3 regions of the Streptomyces sp. NPDC005551 genome follow, and region 1 is predicted to be linked to each of the others. Evidence: riboswitches for the same ligand, from Rfam matches in the RefSeq annotation. Region 1 holds a riboswitch; each other region holds the start of a gene.
What was found. A riboswitch is a leader RNA that binds a small molecule or an ion and turns the genes downstream of it on or off. The one in region 1 is predicted to bind cobalamin.
Positions count from the first base shown of each region.

Region 1 (7,177 bases):
TGGAGTACACCAGGTCACCGGCTTCGCGTCCGGCCCGCTCCGCCGCGGCACGCACCCGGCCGAACTGGCGCTCACTGTCCTCGACGGACGCGAACGGGATGTTGAACTCGTCCGCGTACTGCGCGGCGAGCCGCGGCGTGCGGGTCGCGCCGTGGCCGCCGATCAGCACGGGGATCTTCGCCTGTGCCGGCTTGGGCAGCGCGGGCGAGCCGGTGAGGTCGTAGTACGTGCCGTGGTGATCGAAGGTCGCTCCGGCCTCCGTCGCCCACAGCCCCGTGACGATCGCCAGCTGCTCCTCGAGGCGGGCGAACTTCTCCTTCGGGAACGGAATGCCGTACGCCTTGTGCTCCTCCTCGAACCAGCCCGCTCCCAGGCCCAGTTCGACCCGGCCGCCCGACATCTGGTCGACCTGCGCGACCTGGATGGCCAGTACGCCCGGCAACCGGAAGGTGCCGGCGGTCATGAGCGTGCCGAGCCGGATGCGCTTGGTCTCACGGGCGAGCCCGGCCAGGGTGATCCAGGCGTCGGTCGGTCCGGGCAGCCCGTCGCCCTCGCCCATGCGGAGGTAGTGGTCGGAGCGGAAGAAGGCGTCGAAGCCGAGGTCTTCGGTGGCCTTGGCGACAGTGAGAAGCGTGTCGTAGGTGGCGCCCTGCTGGGGCTCGGTGAAGATGCGCAGATCCATGCCTCCATCCTGCACGGTCGGACGGGGGGCCGACCTCACCGCCTCCCGTCGGCCGCGCCCGCCCCCCTGCCGGGTGAGAACCCGTCTGCCCGGTTGCGGCGCGGCTCCGTGACAGCGACCCGGTTCGCCGGTGATCGTCGGCTCGGGCGGAGCGGGACCGCCGGGCACCCGTCACCGGCGCCTGGCTCCCGGCGGCCCGCCTGCCGGGGCCACGATCCGGGGAGACCTCTCGCCCCCCCGGACCCGGCAGGCCGCACCGTCCCCTCATCCCGCCGCGCGGTCCCGCTCCACCATCTCCTCCTCCCGGACCGCGAGGCGCCGCAGCATCTCCAGCACCCGGTCACGGGACTCGTCCGCCGCGTCGATCGCCTCCATGCACTGCCAGTACGTCCCCTCGTCGTCGGCCGCGCACGCGATGCCGACGAGCGCGATGCCCACTTCGCCGAGCAGACACCCGAGATCGAGCAGGGTCTGCCGGGCATCGCCCAGGTCGGTGAGCCGGGCGGCCCGCAGGTCACCCACGCCGAGCGACGGCGCGTCCAGGACGCCGCAGCCTCTGCCCGCCAACTCCGTGAGCCCCAGGGCCTCACCGCGTAATTCCGGGGGACCGGACACTGCGAGGCGACTGCCGATCGCCTGCGCCAGGGCCTGCGCCTGCCACACCTCCCTCATGATCTCCGGCACCTCGCCGCTTCCCGCCAGGGCACGCCTGCTCGTCACGATGAGCCGCATCGCATCCATGCGCTGCCCCCGTCTGTCCGACGCGCTCTCGCACGTCTGCCCGAACTCCACCGTCCACTACCCAGAGTGAGGGCAGGCGGGACGAAAAGCCAGAGGTAGCCCGAAATCTGTGGACACAGAATCGACTGTGGACAACTTGACGACTACTGAGAGTGATTGACGGCGTGAGGCGTGCAGGCCCGAGAGCCGGTCAGGCGCCCTCCGGAGGCGGGAACCTCCGTTCGTTGCGGTCGATCTTCGCGTCGAGTGCCGCGAGCGGATCCACGTCGAGCACCGTGCACAACTGGAGCAGATAGGCGAGCACGTCGGCGACTTCGTCCCGCACGCGGTGCGCGGTGTCCGGGTCGTCCATCACCCGGGCCGACTCCTCCGGCGTCAGCCACTGGAAGATCTCGACCAGTTCGGACGCCTCCACGCTGAGCGCGGCGGCCAGGTTCTTGGGGGTGTGGTAGGGCTGCCAGTTCCGCGCGGCCGCGAACCCGGCCAGCCGGCGCTGCAAGTACGACACGTCCAGTTCCGTCACGCCCCCAGGTCTACCACCGTGGCCCCGGCCACCTCCGCGGCCCCCGACGCGTCGCTCACGGCCCCCACCAGCCGGATGTGTCCCCTCTCGCACATCCGCGCCGCGAGGCGCAGGAGTTCCCCGGCCTGCCGGGGATCGAGCGAACGGTCGAAGCCGTCGGCCAGCACCGTCAGCGTCTGCAGCGCCGCCGGGACCTCGCCGGCGGTGTCCACCTCCAGCACCCCGGGTCCGGTGAGCAGCACCAGGGCCAGCGCGAGATACCTCAACTCGCCGTCCCCCAGCAGTCCCAGGTGCGTGCGGCGGCCGTCGCCCCGGTCGAGCAGGCCGCGGACCCCGCCGCCGGGCAGCGGCTCGGCGAGCAGCTCGGCGACCGGGCCCGCGCAGCCGGCCCGGACCGCGGCCACCAGCAGCCCGTGGCGCCGTGCGCACTCCGTCCTGGTCCGCCAGAGCACGTCGGCGACGTTGTCACAGCCGCGCAGCAGGCGCCCGCCGCCGGCCGGCACGGGGGCGCGCATGGACGGGGGTTGCGGGTCGCAGGCGAAGACGGAGCGCAGGGCGATCACCATCTGCTCGGCGGCGGCGAGCACTTGGCGCTGGCCGTCGGTCTTGCCCGCGACCCGCAGGGGCAGCAGCGCGGTACCGAGGCGGTCGTCGGGGAGCGGGCCCCGGGTGACCGGGGACGCGCCCGCCGTGTGCCAGGCCGCCTGGACGACGGAGCGGCTCGGATCCCGCAGCGCCGTCTCCAGCAGGACGAGGCCGCCCGCCGTCAGCCGTTCGCCGACGATGCGCAGTTCGGGTTCGGCCTGTACGGCGAGGTCGAGCCGGACGGGGCCCTCGGGACCGTCCGCCGTACAGCCGATACGGAAACCGCGCCGCCGCTGGGCGTCCGGGCGGGCCCCTTCGGGAACGCAGGCCGCCGGGTCCGGGAACACCTCGCCCAGTTCGGCCCCGCCGCCGAGCCGCGCCAGTGCCTCGTACGCCCGCAGCGCCGTGGACTTGCCGCTGCCGCTGGGGCCCGCGAAGAGCGTGAGCGGCCCGAGCGCGAAGGCGGCGCCGCGGTGTCCGGCGAAGGCGGAGAGCCGTAGGCGGGTGATGCTCGGCCGGTCCGGCCGCGTGTGCGGGGTGCTCGGTGCGGCCGGTGCCGTCTCGGGAACATCCGGCGCCGCCGGGGGCGCTGCGAGGATCCCGGGGGCCGCGGCACGCGGTTCGGGGACCCGCTCCCGCCTCGCAGGCTCGGCAGCACGCTCCCACGCGTCCGGTTCCGTGCCGGAGGGCCGGTCCGGACATACGCCGGTGCCTGGGCGCGCGCCGGTGTCCGGGCGGACCCGGGCCTCCGAGCGAACCCCGGTATCCGGGCCGGCCCCGACGCCCGGAAGCACCCTGGCTTCCGGACGCGCCCGGGTGTCCGGACGCGCCCCGGCCTCCGGGCGGACCCCAACACCCGGGCGCACCCCGGCTTCCGGGTGTTCCCCGACATCCGTGGGGTGTCCGCCGGACGTGCGGTGTCCGGCATCCGTGCTGTGTCCGGCGGACGTCCGGTGCTCAGCGGACGGCCCGGACGGCGGGGACTGTAAGGGCGGCAAGGGCGGCAAGGGTGACGGGGCCGGCATCGGCGGCACAGGTGACGCGGTCATATCCGGACGGTAGGACTCCGCCGCCAGGCGAACCGTTCCGGCCGGGCGGTCTTCCTTCGTTCGAGGGATCACGCCCGTTGATGGCGACCCCCGGGGGCGCCGGCCACCCCGGGGACGTCACCCCCCGGTCACAGCCCGGGGACCCCCGCGCTCTCCATCAGCCCCTGCACCTCGGTACCGGGCGGCGTCAGCAGGAACACGTTCCGGTCGACCCGGTGCATCCCGCTCGCCAGGCCGAAGACCACACCCGTGCTGAAGTCCAGTACCCGCTTGGCGACATCGGTCTCCGCGCCCGTCAGGTCGAGGAGCACGGGGGTGCCGCCCATCAGCGTTTCGGCGACCTCACGGGCGTCCGCGAACACGTTGACCCGCAGGACCACGAAGCGGCGCCGCGCCTCGGTCGGGGCTTCGGGTACCGACCGGTGGCCGACGGCCGACGGCCACGCGTCCCGGCCGCGCAACGGAACGACCTGGGCGAGCCCTTCCCACTGTTCATCGGTGACGTCGTGGCTGTTCACTGGCCATCCCCGCCCTGGCTCGCCATGGTTGTCTGCACCAGGCAATTCTTACCCATGGTCACCCGTTCGGCCGAACAGCGACACGGTCCGCGACAGCTCTCCTTGCGGTACGGCTCGCGGAAACACGTCCGGAATCAGGCGATACCCGTACCGCAGTGCGCCAGCAGCGCGGCAACCGGCCCGTCGATCAGGCGGTAGCGCACGACGCGTCCCTCCCGCTCGCCGACGACGACCTCGGCCGTCCGCAGCAGGCGCAAGGCCTGCGAGACGGCGGGGTCGTTCATGCCGGTCGCGATCGCCAGGTCGGACACCGCCAGGGGCCCGGCCCGGTGCAGCGCCAGCAGGAGCGCCAGCCTGCCGGGGTCGGCGAGCAGCGAGAAGCGGTCGGCCCAGGCGCGTACGGCCGCGGGCTCGCCGATGGCGGCGACGGCGTCGCAGACCCGGTGGCCGTCGATGGTGCGCCGGTCGGCACGGTCGGCGGGGACGAGATGCATGACGGCATTCTTCCAGGCGGCACTGTGATCTTCGATACCTGCGCAACCGTGCAGGCTTGCAGCGGTTGACGGGCGGCACCTAAGGTTGGCGGGCCGTGGTGTTCGGGAAGACCGGTGACAGCCTTTCAGGGGCTCAGTCCGGAGCGGCCCTCGCCACTGTGATCGGGGAGTTCCCGTCCCGTGCCGCTCCAGGGCGGCGCCACTGGCCGGACGGCCGGGAAGGCAGGGGCGGGCGCGTCGACCCTCCGCCACGCCCGGCTTCGGCTCGTGCGGGAGGTACCCGCGAGCCAGGAGACCGGCCACGGCATCTCACGAAGTGATCCACGAGGTGCTGGAGCGTGACCGCATGACCCTGCCCACCGGGCCCGCCGCCTTCCAATGGCGACGCGAGGACACCGTCCGTACCGCCGGCCTGCTGGCGGTGATCGCCGCCCTGCACGTCGTCGCGTTCGGCGTGCTCTTCCTGCTGGTCGTGCCGGCGCACTACGAGGTCGGTTCGAAGGCGTTCGGCATCGGCCTCGGCGTCACCGCGTACACGCTCGGCATGCGGCACGCCTTCGACGCCGACCACATAGCGGCCATCGACAACACGACGCGCAAGCTGATGGCCGACGGCAAGCGGCCGGTGTCGGTGGGGTTCTGGTTCGCGCTCGGCCACTCCAGCGTGGTGGTCCTGCTCGCGGCGCTCATCGCGGGCGGCACCCAGGTGGCCGGCCGGATCATGAACGAGGGGTCGAGCACGCACCAGGTGCTCGGCGTCATGGGTACGACCGTCTCGGGCGTGTTCCTCTACCTCATCGCCGCGCTCAACCTCGTGGCCCTCATGGGCATCCTGCGGGTCTTTCGCGCGATGCGGGCCGGGACGTACGACGAGAAGGAACTCGAAGGACACCTGGACTCACGGGGATTCATGAACCGGATCCTCGGCCGGTTCACCAAGTCCATCAGCCGCCCGGGGCAGATGTTCCCGCTGGGCTTCCTCTTCGGCCTCGGCTTCGACACCGCGACGGAGGTCACGCTGATGGTGATGGCGGGCAGCGGCGCCGCGGCGGGGCTGCCCTGGTACGCGATCCTGTGCCTGCCGCTGCTGTTCGCCGCGGGCATGAGCCTGTTCGACACGCTCGACGGCACGTTCATGAACTTCGCCTACCAGTGGGCCTTCTCGAACCCCGTGCGCAAGGTGTTCTACAACCTCACCATCACCGGCCTGTCGATCGCGGTGGCGTTCCTGATCGGCACGATCGAACTGGTCGGCGTCCTGCACGACCGGCTCGACCTGCGGGACGCGGTCACGGGCTGGATCGCCGGGCTCGACCTCGACAACGTGGGCTTCATCATCGTCGGTCTGTTCGTGGTCGTGTGGGCCGCCGCGCTCGCCTACTGGCGGCTGGCCAGGGTCGAGCAGCGGTGGGCGGTGCGCCCCGCCGACGGCGGCTGACGCCGGGGACGAGGGCCGAGCCCGCCGGGGACGCCCACCGATATGACACTCAGTCCCCTCCAGGGGCGGCACTGAGTGTCATATGTGATCGCCGATGCTAGTTTCCCCGCATGAGTGAGACTCCCCGCCGGAGCCCGTCGGCCGGGACGGGCGCCCCGAAACCCCCGATGCGCGACGCGCTGGTCGCGGCGGCGTTCCGGCTGTTCCTCGAACGCGGCTACGAGCAGACCACGGTCGACGACATCGTGACGCTGGCCGGGGTGGGACGGCGGTCGTTCTTCCGGTACTTCCCGTCGAAGGAGGACGTGGTCTTCCCGGACCACGAGCGCTGCCTCGCCGAGATGACCGAGTTCCTGAACTCCGGCTCCGGCCCGGCGGACCCGGTCGAGCAGGTCTGCGACGCGGCCCGGCTCGTGCTGCGGATGTACGCCGAGAACCCGACGTTCTCCGTGCAGCGCTACCGGCTCACCCGGCGGGTGCCCGGACTGCGCGCGTACGAGCTGTCCGTGGTCTGGCGCTACGAACGTGCCCTCGCGGACCATCTGCGCACCCGCTTCGCGGGGCGGCGCGACGGAACCCTGGAGGCCGACGTGATCGCGGCCGCGGTGGTCGCGGCCCACAACAACGCGCTGCGGTCCTGGTTGCGGGCGGACGGCGAGGGGGACGCCGGCGCCCGGGTGGACCGGGCGCTGCGCCATGTGCGGCGCACCTTCGGCGCGGACGACCCGGGCACCCGCCGGGAGGGCCGGGACGTGGTGGTCGTCGTGGCTCGGCGCGGGGTCCCGATGTGGCGGGTGGTCCAGGAGATCGAGTCGGCCTGGACGGATTGAGGGTACGGAGTGCCTTTACGACTGGCACTGAGTGCCATAACCTGTCGCTCGTGCACGGCGATCCGAGCACATCAGATTCCGGCCGAGCGCAGGGAGATGACATCGTGTTCCACCCGGGAATCGGGATCGCGGCGGACGTGCTGGACGCCGATGCGCCCCAGAACGAGGCCACCGCCCCCGCGGAGAGCGGCGCCCCCGTGTGGGCCGCGCGGAGCGAGGAACGTCTCGCCTTCCAGCGGTGCCGCTGGTGCGGGACCACCATGTTCCACCGGCTGCTGTGTCCGGTCTGCGCGTCGAGCGACCTGCACACCGAACAC
Region 1 is NZ_JBIAJE010000001.1:350,234-357,410, reverse strand. It holds gene ACFYP4_RS01380 (LLM class F420-dependent oxidoreductase) at 1-682, opposite strand, end outside; gene ACFYP4_RS01375 (DUF6099 family protein) at 947-1,414, opposite strand; gene ACFYP4_RS01370 (hypothetical protein) at 1,353-1,493, shown strand; gene ACFYP4_RS01365 (nucleotide pyrophosphohydrolase) at 1,614-1,946, opposite strand; gene ACFYP4_RS01360 (ATP-binding protein) at 1,943-3,130, opposite strand; gene ACFYP4_RS01355 (cell division protein SepF) at 3,709-4,098, opposite strand; gene ACFYP4_RS01350 (metalloregulator ArsR/SmtB family transcription factor) at 4,233-4,592, opposite strand; cobalamin riboswitch at 4,672-4,911, shown strand; gene ACFYP4_RS01345 (HoxN/HupN/NixA family nickel/cobalt transporter) at 4,939-6,030, shown strand; gene ACFYP4_RS01340 (TetR family transcriptional regulator) at 6,198-6,860, shown strand; gene ACFYP4_RS01335 (Zn-ribbon domain-containing OB-fold protein) at 6,965-7,177, shown strand, end outside.

Region 2 (7,177 bases), on a different contig from region 1:
GGCCACCGGGGTGTCCCGTCATGCGGCGTCATGCCCCGTCACGCCGACGCGCACTGACGTGACGGGACACCCCTGGGCCGGGCCGGGAAGACGTTAAAGCTCTCCGGCTTCCGGGGGCTTCACATCAGCGGGGTCAGGAAGCGGCGGAGTGCTTCCTCGTACTCGGCCGGGTCGGCGTTCCACATGGCGCCGTGCGGAGCGTTCCGTACGGTGTGCAGGGTGACCAGGTCCGGGCGGCTCCTGGCGAAGCGGCGCGAGGTGCTCCAGGGGGCGATCACGTCGTCCGGGCCGTGCAGCAGCAGGACCGGGACGGTGAGCCGCGCGGGGTCCGCGACCTCGCGGGTGCGGTCGCCGTGCAGGCTCGTGCGCCCCTGCGCGGCGCGGACCGCGAGGGGCAGGAGTGCGGCGGGCGTGCGGCGGGCCGAGGCGAGGGCGCGCAGCGTCGCCTCCCAGCTCAGCACGGGCGAGTCCAGCACCAGTCCGGAGATGCGGTCGCGCAGCGCGGAGTGCGCCGCGGCGTGCAGCGCCATCGTGGCTCCGGTGGACCAGCCGTACAGGATGACGTGCTCGGCCCCTTGCTCCACGACGAAGCGGATGGCCGCGTCCAGGTCGCGCCACTCGGTCTCGCCGAGGTGGTTCAGCCCGTCCTGCGGGCGGGGCGCGCCGAGGTCGCCGCGGTAGGCGAGGTCCAGGACCGGGATATACCTGCGCTGCAGGAACGGCATGACGTTCATCGGGTGTTCGCGGGTCGTGCCGAGGCCGTGCACGGTGATCACCCAGGTGTCGCGGGCGCCGGGCACGAACCAGGCGGGCAGCGGGCCCGGCTCGCCGGGGATGTCGACGTCGACGTGCTCCAGGCCGAGGGCGGCGCTCGGGTCGCCCACGTGGAGGTTCGGGGTCAGCCACACCTTGTCGCCGGGTTTCAGGGTGCCGTGGGTGACGCGCTCCAGTCGGCGTACGACGGTGTCGGCGGGGTGCGGGGCGGTGTCCAGGACGGGGCCGACGACGGCGTGGGAGCCGTCGCCGCCCAGCCCGTACGTGCCCGGGCGGAGCGAGGCCAGGTCGCGGGTCAGCGCGATCTGGCCCGCGGCCGTGGAGTGCACGGTGAGGCGGGGTTCGGAGGGCAGGGGCCGGCCCGGTGGTGCCTTCAGCGCGGCATCGCTGGCGAACCGGCCGGCGGCGACGGATGCCGCGCCGGCGGCAAGGGCAACGGTGACGGCGGCGGCCGTCGCTCTGACAGTGCGCACCGGTCCAGTCTCCCGGGGGAGCCCGCTCTCGGCCAGCGGGCGGGGGCTCGGCGTTTCCCGCCGGCCCCGGGAGCCGCGTTCCGCCCGCCGGGGCCGGGGGCTCTGTCCCGGCCTGGGGCCGGGCCGGTGGGGCGTCCCGCCCCCGCGGCGCCCACCGGGGGGGCCTCCGGGGGCGGAGGGTGATTGTGGCACCGCCGAGTAGGTCCGCCTCGGCCGAGCGCCGCGGCGGGAGGAACACCTCGCCCCGGCGGGGCTCCCCGGGGGCGGGGGTGGCTCGGCACCGCCGGATGCGTCCGCTTCGGGCGAGCGCCGTCGCGGCGGGAGAATTCCTACCCCTGCCTCGGTAGAGCGGTAACGACCGCCGGGGCGGGGGTGGCTCGGCACCGCCGGGTGCGTCCGCCTCGGGCGAGCGCCGTCGCGGCGGGAGAATTCCTACCCCTGCCTCGGTAGAGCGGTAACGCCCGCCGGGGCGGGGGTGGCTCGGCGCCGCCGGGTGCGTCCGCTTCGGGCGAGCGCCGTCGCGGCGGGAGAATTCCTACCCCTGCCTCGGTAGAGCGGTAACGCCCGCCGGGGCGGAGGCGGGTCGGCACCGCCGGGTGCGTCCGCCTCGGGCGAGCGCCGTCGCGGCGGGAGAATTCCTACCCCTGCCCCGGTAGAGCGGTAACGACCGCCGGGGCGGGGGTGGCTCGGCGCCGCCGGGTGCGTTCGACGGCGGGCCTCGCCGGTTACTCCGGCTGGCCGTAGTGGGACAGGTGGGCGGTCGCCTCCGCGGCCTGCGCGGGGGTCAGGAGGGTGGGGGTGAGGCCGGGGACGGACGAGGCCGTCAGCCAGACGCGGCACATCCACTCCAGCTGGGCGGTGCGGTCGTAGGCCTGGGCGAGCGTGGCGCCGTGGGCGATCGTGCCGTGGTTCTGCAGGAGGCAGGCGGAGCGGTCGACGAGGGCCCGGAGCATGTTCTCGGCCAGCCGCTCGGTGCCGTACGTGGCGTACGGGGCGACCCGCACCTGTCCGCCGAGCGTGCCGGACACGTAGTGGATCAGCGGCAGCTCGCGGACGAGCGTCGAGACGGCCGTCGCGTGGACGGCATGCGTGTGCACGACGGCACGCGCGTCGGTGGTGCGGTAGACCGCGAGGTGCATGGGCAGCTCGCTCGTCGGCCGCAGCGACCCGCGCACCTGGCGCCCGTCCAGGTCGACTCCGACGAGGTCGGCGGGTGTCAGCCGCTCGTACGGCACCCCCGTGGGCGTGACCAGCACGGTGTCCCCGACGCGGACCGAGACGTTGCCCGACGTGCCGACGACCAGCCCGTCGGCGACGGTACGGCGGGCCGTCGCCACGAGTTCGCGCCAGGCCTCCGCCAGCCGCTCCTCGGGGTCCGGCGCCTGCCGCTCCCCCGCGTCGCGGGGCCCCGACCGTCCGGACCGGTCGTCCCGTGCGTCCCACCTCTGCTCAGCCATGGCGCGATCCTCCCAGGGCGGGTGTCCCGTCCGGCGGCGAGGACGAGCGTCGCCGCGGTCCGAGTGACCAGAATCTCCTCGGCGGGTCCCCGCGCGGGCTGCGCCACCTCGCGCGGGGCCAGGAGCCCGGGATTCCGCCTGCCGCGGGACGCCTCGGGTGCCAATTCCACACAAGCGGAGGGACGCCACGCCGATCGGGACACCGCTTTGCCCGCCCCAGTTCATCTTCCGTTCACCCAGGTTGCCTACGTTCCCATTGCCACTGACGTCCAACAGAAGCCTGGGTAAATGGAACACATCACGCTTCTCCTCGGGATCGTGATCGTCACCGCTCTCGTGTTCGATTTCACGAACGGTTTCCACGACACTGCCAACGCGATGGCGACGACCATCTCGACCGGCGCTCTGAAGCCCAAGACGGCGGTGGCGATGTCCGCCGCGCTGAACCTCGTCGGCGCCTTCCTCTCCGTGGAGGTCGCCAAGACCATCTCCGGCGGCATCATCAACGAGGAGGGCATCCGTACGGAGGTCATCTTCGCGGCTCTCGTCGGCGCCATCCTGTGGAATCTGCTGACCTGGCTCCTGGGTCTGCCCTCCAGCTCCTCCCACGCACTCTTCGGCGGCCTCATCGGCGCCGCGGTGATGTCGGCCGGCTGGTCGTCGGTGAACGGCTCGACCGTCGTCACCAAGGTGCTCATCCCCGCGGTCGCCGCACCGGTCGTCGCCGGACTCGCCGCGATGCTGGCCACGCGCCTGACGTACCGGATCGGGCGGCGCGCCGACGAGAAGGCGACCGCCAAGGGGTACCGCGCGGGCCAGATCGCCTCCGCGGGCCTGGTCTCGCTGGCCCACGGCACGAACGACGCGCAGAAGACCATGGGCATCATCACCCTCGCCCTGGTCACCGGCGGTGTCCTCGCGCCGGGCTCCAACCCTCCCACCTGGGTCATCGTGTCGGCCGGCATGGCCATCGCGCTCGGTACCTACCTGGGCGGCTGGCGCATCATCCGCACCATGGGCAAGGGCCTCACCGACCTCGCGCCGCCGCAGGGCTTCGCCGCCCAGACCAGCGCCGCCACGGTCATCCTCGCCTCCTCGCACCTGGGCTTCTCGCTCTCCACCACGCAGTCCTGCTCCGGCGCCGTCATGGGCTCGGGCCTCGGCCGCAAGGGCGGGGTCGTCCGCTGGTCGACCGCGAGCCGCATGTTCATCGCGTGGGGCCTGACCCTGCCGGCCGCCGGACTCGTCGGCGCCGGTGCCGAGTTCCTCACCCAGCAGGGCACCTGGGGCATCGTCACCACGGGCGCGCTGCTCGTGGCCGGCGCCGGAGTCATCTGGACGCTCTCGCGCCGCCAGCCGGTCACCATGGCCAACGTCAACGACGGTCAGGACGAGCCCGCGGGCGTCGTGACCGCCGCGATCGCCGCGGTCACCCCGCCGCCGGCCGGCCCGGTCGCCACGGCCGACCTCGGCCTGACGGCCACCATCCCGGCCCCGGACGCCGGCGCCCCCACCGAGCCCACCCGCCCGGCCACGGTCTAAGGAACGAACAGCATGAACATCGACTGGGCAGCCCTCGGCTCCGTCTTCGGAGCCAGCCTCGTGGTCACCGTGGCCCTCGTCGGCCTCTTCACCCTCGGCATCGTCGGCCTCTCCAAGCGCGAGTCCGGGGCCACCCGGGGCGGTTCCGCCGCCCTCGCGGTGACCGGCGCGTACGCCTGCTTCGCCGCGTGCGCGGCGGCCGTGGCGTACGGCATCTACCTGATCGTCGCCTGACGACCGGGCCGATACCCGACAAAAACCGAACAACACGGCATCACTTCACGTGGGGTGCGGGACGGAACACCGTCCCGCACCCCACCTGCGTGTGGGGCTTCGCACACTCTCCCTTCGCAGGTCAACAGCAAGTTGACGGCTGTTCTGACCCCGTGGTGGACTGCCGGAGCCAACTACGGCGGCAGGAGAGGAAGCCGGTGCGAATCCGGCGCGGTCCCGCCACTGTCACCGGGGAAGAACGCCCCCGGGAGCCAGGAACTCTCACCGCCGGTCTCTTCGAACCAGGGCGCGGACACCCTGAGTGAGGACATATCGCCATGCGCGGCTGCCCGTTGCGGGTCCTGACGACGAGTACGAGGGTGCTGCCGCACCCCACGGCGGGCTGAGCCCGTGCGTGCCGATCGCGTCTTCGCGTACGGCGCCACCGCCGGCCTCCTCGGCGACCTGCTCCTCGGCGACCCCCGCCGCGGGCACCCGGTCGCCGCGTTCGGGCGGGCCGCGGGCGCCGTGGAACGGGTGCTGTGGCGCGACCACCGCGGATGGGGCGCGCTGCACACCGCGGTCTGCGCCGGCGGCGCCACCGTTCTCGCGGCCTTCGCGAGCCGCCGTGTGCGCACCTCCCCCGCCGCCTCCGTCGCGCTGACCGCCGCCGCCACCTGGGCCGTCGTCGGGGGCACCTCCCTCGGCCGGGAGGCCAGGACCGTCGGCGGCGCGCTGGCCGCCGGGGACGTCGACGCCGCCCGCGAGCGGCTGCCCCACCTGTGCGGGCGGGATCCGCAGGCGCTGGACGCCGACGGGATCGCCCGGGCCGTGGTCGAGTCCGTCGCGGAGAACACCTCCGACGCCGTCGTGGGTGCCCTGGTCTGGGGCGCCGTCGGCGGTGTGCCCGGGCTCGTCGCCTTCCGGGCCGTGAACACGCTGGACGCGATGGTCGGGCACAGGTCCGCCAGGTACCGCCGCTACGGGTGGGCCTCCGCGCGGCTCGACGACGTCGCCGGCTGGCCGGGGGCCCGGCTGACCGCCGTACTCGCGGCCGTCGCGGGCGGCGATCCGCGCGCTGCCGTACGCGCCTGGCGTGCCGACGCCGCCAGGCACCCCAGCCCCAACGCCGGTCCCGTGGAGGCCTCCTTCGCGGGAGCCCTGGGCGTACGGCTGGGCGGGACCCTCTCGTACGGGGGACGGGTCGAGCACCGGCCCGTGCTGAACGGCGACGGGCGGGCCGTGGCCGTCCACGACATCGAGCGGGCCGTACGGCTGTCCCGGCGGGTGAGCCGGCTCGCGCTGGGCGTGTGCGTCGCCGGGCGGCTGCTCGCGCAGGGACTCACGAAGGGGCGTACCCGATGAGCGGCGGACTGCTGATCGCCGGCACCACCTCCGACGCCGGCAAGAGCGTCGTGACCGCCGGGATCTGCCGGTGGCTGGTGCGCCAAGGCGTGAAGGTGGCGCCCTTCAAGGCGCAGAACATGTCCCTCAACTCGTTCGTCACGCGCGAGGGGGCGGAGATCGGGCGGGCGCAGGCCATGCAGGCACAGGCCGCCCGTGTGGAGCCGACCGCGCTGATGAACCCGGTGCTGCTCAAGCCGGGGAGCGACCGCAGCAGCCAGGTCGTGCTCATGGGGAAGCCGGTGGGCGAGATGAGTGCGCGCGGCTACCACGGGGGCCGCCAGGAGGCACTGCTCGGGACCGTGCTGGACTGCCTGGCCCAATTGCGGGGCACGTATGACGCGGTGATCTGTGAAGGGGCAGGCAGTCCTGCCGAGATCAACCTGCGCCGTACCGACATCGTGAACATGGGCATCGCCCGGAACGCGCGGCTGCCCGTCCTCGTGGTCGGGGACATCGACCGCGGGGGCGTGTTCGCCTCCTTCTTCGGGACGGTGGCCCTGCTGTCGCCCGAGGACCAGGAACTCGTCGCAGGCTTCCTGGTCAACAAGTTCCGCGGGGACGTCTCCCTGCTGGAGCCGGGGCTCGACATGCTGCGCGGTCTCACCGGCCGGCCCTCGTACGGCGTCCTGCCTTTCCGGCACGGACTCGGCATCGACGAGGAGGACGGACTGAGGGTTTCGCTGCGCGGGACCGTTCGGGAGTCCGTCGTGGCGCCGCCCGTCGGCGAGGACGTGCTGCGGGTCGCGGTCTGCGCGGTCCCGCTGATGTCCAACTTCACGGACGTCGACGCCCTCGCCGCGGAACCGGGCGTCGTGGTGCGGTTCGTGGACCGGGCGGAGGAACTGGCCGACGCCGACCTCGTCGTCGTACCGGGCACCCGGGGGACGGTGCGGGCCCTTCAGTGGCTGCGGGAGCGCGGCCTCGCGGACGCGATCGCCCGGCGGGCCGCCGAGGGGCGTCCGGTGCTCGGGATCTGCGGCGGCTTCCAGGCCCTCGGCGAGCACATCGAGGACGACGTCGAGTCGCGGGCGGGGCACGTCGACGGGCTCGGACTGCTGCCCGTGCGCGTGCGGTTCGCGCGGGAGAAGACCCTTACGCGGCCCGTGGGCGAGGCGCTCGGCGAGCACGTCGAGGGCTACGAGATCCACCACGGGGTCGCCGAGGTCACCGGCGGCGAACCCTTCCTGGACGGCTGCCGGGTCGGCGCCGTCTGGGGCACGCACTGGCACGGCTCGCTGGAGTCGGACGGGTTCCGGCGCGCCTTCCTGCGGGAGGTGGCGGCCGCCGCGGGCCGCCGCTTCGTGCCGGCCG
Region 2 is NZ_JBIAJE010000015.1:60,693-67,869, forward strand. It holds gene ACFYP4_RS32150 (alpha/beta hydrolase family protein) at 120-1,247, opposite strand; gene ACFYP4_RS32155 (class II aldolase/adducin family protein) at 1,973-2,704, opposite strand; gene ACFYP4_RS32160 (inorganic phosphate transporter) at 2,993-4,246, shown strand; gene ACFYP4_RS32165 (hypothetical protein) at 4,259-4,480, shown strand; cobalamin riboswitch at 4,619-4,762, shown strand; gene ACFYP4_RS32170 (cobalamin biosynthesis protein) at 4,871-5,824, shown strand; gene ACFYP4_RS32175 (cobyric acid synthase) at 5,821-7,177, shown strand, end outside.
Region 2: it holds a riboswitch for cobalamin, as region 1 does, so the genes downstream of both, ACFYP4_RS32170 (cobalamin biosynthesis protein) here and ACFYP4_RS01345 (HoxN/HupN/NixA family nickel/cobalt transporter) in region 1, are expected to answer to the same signal.

Region 3 (7,177 bases), on a different contig from region 1:
CCACGTACCAGCCGCGTTCCAGGCCCGGCGGACGGCCGCCGCCGGTGAGGATCTTGGCGCCCTCCTCCTGGCCGATGCGGATGTAGTCGAGGCTGCGCTGCTGCTGGCGCCGGGCGACCAGCGGCCCCACCTGCGTCGCCGGGTCCAGCGGGTCGCCGACCACGAGCGCGCCCGCCGCCGCCGCGAAGGCGTCCGCGAACTCGTCGTAGCGGGAGCGCGGCACGAGGATGCGGGTCTGCGCCACGCACGCCTGGCCGTTGTTCATCCAGGCCGCCGAGACGATGCCCGGCACGGTGGTGCCGAGGTCGGCGTCCGGCAGCACCACCGCCGCCGACTTGCCGCCCAACTCCAGGGTGACGCGCGTGAGACGGCGCGACGCGACCTCCATGACGCGCCGGCCGGCGGCGACGGAGCCGGTGAAGGAGACCTTGTCGACGCCGGGATGCCCGACCAGGTACTCGCTCACCTCGCGGTCCGCCGGGAGGATCGACAGCACCCCCTCGGGCAGGCCCGCCTCCCGTGCGATCTCCCCGAGCAGATACGCGTCCAGGGGCGATTCGGGGGACGGTTTCAGTACGGCGGTGCAGCCGGCCAGCAGGGCGGGGGCGAGCTTCGCAGCGGCCACGAACTGCGGTACGTTCCACGGCGCCACGGCCGCGACCACACCCACCGGCTCACGCCGGACGAGGATCTTCCCGAGGACGCCGTCGCGCGTCTCCTCGTACGTGAAGTCCCGGGCGACGGTGATCGCCGCGTCCCAGACCATCATCGCGCCGAGCGCCTGCGCGAGGACGCTCCAGGAGTACGGGGAACCGTTCTCGCTGGAGATCACCCGGGCGATCTCCTCGTGACGCAGCGCGATCCCGTCCTTGATGCGGGTGACGACCTCGATCCGCTCGCCGAGCGTCATCCGCGGCCAGGGTCCTTCGTCGAACGCCCGGCGCGCGGCGGCGACGGCCCGGTCGACGTCCCGCGCCGAGGCGTGCGGCACCCGTCCGATGACCTCCTCCGTGTGCGGTGAGATCACCTCGATGACGTCCTCGCCCAGGGGATCCGTCAACTCCCCGCCGATGAACAGCTGTCCGTGTTCCACGAGCTCGGTCATGGCGACTGCCTCTCCGGAGGACGCTTCCTGACGAGTCATCAGATACGAGAACTGATACCAGTTCCGGCCCGACGAGTCCACGGAGCCCGCACTCGCGCACGACCGCGAAGCCCAACCAACGGCGCATGCGGTCGACTTGGGCCACCATTGGAACCGGTTCTAGTTATAGTGGCCGGGACACGGCGACGGGGGGAAGCCCATGACGCAGGTGACCGATCACGGCGGGGGCGTACGGTCGATCAGGGTCCCCATCCCGGACAACCCCCTCGGCCACACGCTGGTGTACGTCGTGGACACCGACCGGGGGCCCGTCCTCGTCGACACCGGCTGGGACGACCCCGCGTCCCTGGACGTCCTCAGCGCCGGGCTCACCGGCTGCGGCACCTCCGTCGCCGAGATCCACGGCGTGGTCGTCACCCACCACCACCCCGACCACCACGGCCTGTCCGCGGCGGTGCGGGAGGCGTCGGGCGCCTGGATCGCGATGCACGCGGCGGACGCCTCCGTCGTCCGGCGGATGCGCGAGTACCGGCCCGAGCGGTGGTTCACGTACATGGCGGACAAGCTGGCGGCGGCCGGCGCCCCCGAGGCGCACGTGGCACCGCTGCGCACCGCCCGCCCCCGGGCGCTGCCCGGCCTCTCCCCCGCGCTCCCCGACCGCGAGATCGTCCCCGGCGACCTCCTCGACCTGCCGGGCCGCCGGCTGCGCGCGATCTGGACGCCCGGCCACACGCCGGGCCACGTCTGCCTGCACCTGGAGGAGGACCATCCGGCACGGCTCGCGGGCCGCGGGCGCCTGTTCTCCGGCGACCACCTGCTGCCGGAGATCACCCCGCACATCGGCCTGTACGAGGATCCGGACGACGCCACGGTCACCGACCCGCTCGGCGACTACCGCGACTCCCTGGAGCGCGTCGGCCGTCTCGGCGCCGCCGAGGTGCTCCCCGCCCACCAGTACGCCTTCACGGACGCGGCGGCACGCGTCCGGGCACTGCTCGCCCACCACGAGGAACGGCTCACCGGGCTGCTCGGCCTGCTCCGCGTCCCGCTCACCGCCTGGCAGCTGGCCGAGCGCATGGAGTGGAACCGCCCCTGGGAGCGCATCCCGTACTCCTCGCGGAACATCGCCGTCTCCGAGGCCGAGGCCCACGTGCGCCGGCTGGTGAAGCTGGGCCGGGCGGAGACCGTACCGGGGAGCGATCCCGTCACGTACCGGGCCGTGTGACCGGCACGGGGGCCGCCCGCCCGCCGCCGGGGGCGTACCGGGCGGCCCTCGGGCCGTGGACCGCGGGCCGGTAGAGTGAGCGCGTCGTCATCACACCCGTACGGGGGGAAGCCGGTGCAATTCCGGCGCTGACCCGCAACCGTGAACCGTCCGCCGGACGGTGAGCCGGATCGCCTCGCGCGGGACGTGACCGGCTCGTGCCTGCGGCAGCCCGCCGCCGGCCGGCACCGTCGAGGGATACGGAGCCGGAGCCACCCGGTACTCCAGTGTGCCCGGTGCCGCCCGGCTCCCCGCAGGGAGAGTCATGTCTGTTCGCCGCACCGCCGCGGTACTGGCCGTCACCGCCGTGATCGGTACGGCGGCCGCACCCGCCGCCCTCGCCGACGACTCGTCCCCGTCCCCATCGCCCTCGCGGGCGCTCCCCTCCGGGCTGTACGGCACCACCGACCCCACCTACGACGGTGTCTGGCGGCAGTCGCTCGCGCTGCTCGCCCAGCACACCGCGGGCGTGAAGCCCGCCCGCAAGGCCGTCGACTGGCTGACCGGGCAGCAGTGCGCGAGCGGCGCCTTCGCGCCCTACCGCGCCGACGCGTCCGCGAAGTGCGACGCGAAGACGACGGTGGACACGAACAGCACCGCCGCCGCGGTGCAGGCGCTCGCCGCGCTCGGCGGCCACGCCGCCGAGACGGACAAGGCCCTCGCCTGGCTGAAGTCGGCGCAGAACAAGGACGGCGGCTGGGGCTTCGCCGCGGGCGGGGCCAGCGACGCGAACTCGACCTCCGTGGTGATCGGCGCGCTCGCCGCCGCGGGTGACCGGCCCGCAGACGTCACCAAGGGCGGCAGGTCCCCGTACGACGCCCTGCTGAAGCTGGCGGTCCCCTGCGGCGACGACGGCGGCGGGGCCTTCGCCTACCAGCCCGACAAGAAGGGGGCGCTCGCGGCGAACGAGGACGCCACCGCGGCCGGTGTGCTCGGCGCCCTCGGCAAGGGGTTCGCGGCGCCGGCGGGCAAGGCGGCGGGCGGCTCGGCCTGCGCGGACGCGGAGAAGCCCACGCCCCGGGACGCGGCCCGCAACGGCGCGGCCCACCTCGCCGGCGTCCTGCACGGCACCCCCTACCTGAAGTCGGCGATGCCCGGCGCCAAGGACCAGCCCGACCACGGCAACACCGCGGACGCCGTCGTCGCGCTCGCCGCCGCGGGCCGCACCGGCGACACGGACGGGCCCCTCGCCTGGCTGGAGAAGAACTCCGGCGCCTGGGCGGCGAAGTCCGGGCCCGCCGCGTACGCGCAGCTGATCTTCGCGGCGCACGCGACCGGCACCGACCCGCGCGACTTCGGCGGCGCGGACCTGGTCCGGCAGCTCGGCGCGACCGGTCCGGCGACGCAGGCCTCCGGCCACTCGGACGGTCCCGGCACGGACCAGGGCGACAAGAAGAAGGACAGCGACGAGGACGGCGGGATCGGCGTCTGGTGGATCGTCGGCGTGGGCCTCGTCGCCGGCGTCGGCGTGGGCTTCCTGATCAGCGGCCGCAACAGGAAGCGGCAGCCGTGACCCGGCGCGGCGGCGTCGCCGCGGTCCTCGCCCTGCTGCTCCTCGTGCTCGGCGGGGCGGGCGAGGCCGGGGCCGCCGGCTACCGCTACTGGTCGTTCTGGGACCTGACCGGCGGGACGTGGGCGTACGCCACCCAGGGGCCGTCGACGGCGCGGCCGTCCGACGGTGCCGTGCAGGGATTCCGGTTCGCGGTGAGCGAGGACTCCTCGCGCGCGGTGAAGCCGCGCGGGAACACGGACTTCGGGTCCATCTGCGCCGGCACGCCCGCCCGGGACGGCACGAAGCGGATCGCTCTCGTCCTCGACTTCGGTACGGCCGCGGACGCGCCGTCCGGTGAGACGCCGCCGCGGCCGCGTACCGCCTGCGCGCGGGTCCGTCCCGACGCGACGACGGCCGAGGCGCTCGCCGCCGTGGCGAAGCCGCTGCGCTACGACAGCAACGCGCTGCTGTGCGCCATCGCGGGCTATCCGCGGGCCGGCTGCGGCGAACAGGTCGCGGCCGACGAGCCGGGCGCCTCCGCCGGTCCCCGCTCCGAGTCGGAGTCCGGCTCCGCGTCCGGCTCCGGGGACTCCGGCCCGTCGGTCGGGCTGCTCGCGGGGCTCGCGGCGGTCGCGGCACTGGGGGCGGCGGCGGTCTGGCAGGCCCGGCGCCGCCGACACTGACGTGAGGTGGAACCTGTGACGACGGACGAGCACGACCGTCCCGCTCCGCCCGCCCCACGGAAGGCCGGCCGCCCCGCGGCCAGGCCGGCCCCGACCGAGGGCAGCCGCCTCGCGGACGGGTCCACTCCGGCCAAGGACAGCCACGCTGCCGAAGGGGCGGCTCCGGCCGCGCACGGCCGCACCCCGGAACGGCAGGCTGCCCAAGGCGCGGACGGCCGCTCCCCGGGACAGTCGGCCCCGGCCGAGGACGGCCGCACCCCGGGACAGTCGGCCCCGGCCGAGGACGGCCGCACCCCGGGACGGCAGGGTCCCAAGGGCCGGGACGGTCGCCAGGCGGAGCGGCCGATGCCGGCCGCGAACAACCGCCTCTCGGAACGGCAGGCTGCCCGGGCCACTGACGACCACCCCTCGGGACGGTCGACCCCGGCCGAACACGCCCGCACCCCGGGCCCTCCGGACGACGACCCGGCGTGGCGGACTTCCCGGGGCGGTCGCCTGCGCGGGCGCGGTGCGGGCGTCCCGGGCGGTCTTCCCCGGGAGCCGGTCACCGGTCCGGGCGCGCTCCGCCGGCGTCTGACGGCGGAGGCCAACCGTGGCAACGCCCTGCACCCGGGCGCCTGGTGGATCTGGGCCCTGGGCCTGGGTACCGCCGCCTCCCGCACCACCAACCCGCTCCTCCTCGCCCTGCTCGTCGGCGTCGCCGGATATGTCGTGGCCGCCCGCCGCACCGACGCGCCCTGGGCCCGCTCGTACGGCGCGTTCGTGAAACTGGCCCTCGCCGTCCTGGCCGTCCGGCTGGCGTTCGCCGTGTTCCTCGGCTCCCCCGTCCCGGGTACGCAGGTCGTCGTCACGCTCCCCGAAGTCCCGCTGCCCGACTGGGCACAGGGCGTCCGCATCGGTGGCCGGGTCACCGCGGAAGGCCTGGTCTTCGCCCTGTACGACGGCGCGAAACTGGCCGCGCTGCTCATCTGCGTCGGCGCGGCGAACGCGCTCGCGAACCCGGCGCGGCTGCTCAAGTCGCTGCCGGGCGCGCTGTACGAGGCCGGCGTCGCCGTGGTGGTCGCGCTGACCTTCGCGCCGCACCTGATCGCGGACGTGCAGCGGCTGCGCGCGGCACGCCGGCTGCGCGGCCGCCCGGACCGGGGTGTGCGCGGGCTGCTGCACGTCGGACTCCCGGTCCTGGAGGGCGCGTTGGAGCGTTCCGTGGCGCTGGCGGCGGCGATGGACGCGCGCGGCTACGGGCGCACCGCCGAGGTGCCGGCCGCGGTCCGCCGCACCACGTCCGCCCTCACCCTGGGCGGTCTGCTCGGCGTGTGCGCGGGCACGTACGGGCTGCTGACCGCCGAGGGCGGAAGCTACGGACTGCCCGTGCTCCTCGCCGGGCTGGCCGCGGCGCTGGGCGGCCTGGGTCTCGGCGGCCGCCGCTCCCCGCGCACGCGCTACCGGCCGGACGCCTGGGGCGCGCGGGCCTGGCTGGTGTCGGCGTCCGGGGTCGCGGTGGCCGCGCTGATGATCGTCGCGGCCTCGCACGACCCGGCGGCGCTGCACCCCGGGGTGGTCCCGCTGACCGCCCCCGACCTTCCGCTGTGGCCGGCCGCCGCGATCCTGCTCGGCCTGCTGCCCTCCGTCCTCGCCCCGATCCCCAAGGAGTCCTCATGATCCGCTTCGCGGACGTCTCGGTGACGTACGAGGGGGCCGCGGGACCGACCGTCCAGGGGCTGGACTTCGAGGTCCCGGAGGGTGAACTCGTGCTGCTGGCCGGGCCGTCGGGGGTCGGCAAGTCGACGGTGCTGGGCGCCGTCGGCGGTCTGGTGCCGCACTTCACCGGTGGCACCCTGCGCGGCCGGGTCACCGTCGCCGGGCGGGACACCCGCACGCACCGGCCGCGTGAACTCGCCGACGTCGTGGGTACGGTGGGCCAGGACCCACTGTCCCACTTCGTCACGGACACCGTCGAGGACGAGCTCGCCTACGGCATGGAGTCGCTGGGGCTCGCGCCGGACGTGATGCGCCGCCGCGTGGAGGAGACCCTGGACCTGCTGGGCCTGGCCGGCCTGCGCGACCGTCCCATCGCCACGCTGTCCGGGGGGCAGCAGCAGCGGGTCGCCATCGGCTCGGTGCTGACGCCGCACCCCGCGGTGCTGGTCCTCGACGAACCGACGTCCGCCCTGGATCCCGCCGCCGCGGAGGAGGTCCTCGCCGTCCTCCTGCGTCTGGTCCACGATCTCGGGACGACCGTCTTCCTGGCCGAGCACCGGCTGGAGCGGGTCGTGCAGTACGCGGACCGGGTGGTCCTGCTGCCCGCCCTGGGGGCCGCGCCGGTCCTCGGCACCCCGGCCGAGGTGATGGCCGTCTCGCCGGTGTGCCCGCCGGTGGTGGAACTGGGCCGGCTCGCGGGCTGGTCGCCGCTTCCGCTCACGGTGCGCGACGCCCGCCGGACGGCGGGGCCGTTGCGGGAGCGGCTCGCGGCCCGCACGCCTGCAGCTCCGGCGCCCCGGCGGGTGGCGGCTCCCTCCGTGGTGTCCCGAAGCCCCGGCTTCCTGCGCGGGCGCGGTCCCCTCACCCCGGCCGCCGCCCCGGCCGTGGTCGAGGGCCTGGCGGTCCGCCGGGGCCGGGTCGAAGCGCTGCGGAAG
Region 3 is NZ_JBIAJE010000002.1:177,649-184,825, forward strand. It holds gene ACFYP4_RS05030 (aldehyde dehydrogenase) at 1-1,105, opposite strand, end outside; gene ACFYP4_RS05035 (MBL fold metallo-hydrolase) at 1,305-2,330, shown strand; cobalamin riboswitch at 2,394-2,527, shown strand; gene ACFYP4_RS05040 (prenyltransferase/squalene oxidase repeat-containing protein) at 2,635-3,882, shown strand; gene ACFYP4_RS05045 (SCO2322 family protein) at 3,879-4,544, shown strand; gene ACFYP4_RS05050 (CbiQ family ECF transporter T component) at 5,118-6,203, shown strand; gene ACFYP4_RS05055 (ABC transporter ATP-binding protein) at 6,200-7,177, shown strand, end outside.
Region 3: it holds a riboswitch for cobalamin, as region 1 does, so the genes downstream of both, ACFYP4_RS05040 (prenyltransferase/squalene oxidase repeat-containing protein) here and ACFYP4_RS01345 (HoxN/HupN/NixA family nickel/cobalt transporter) in region 1, are expected to answer to the same signal.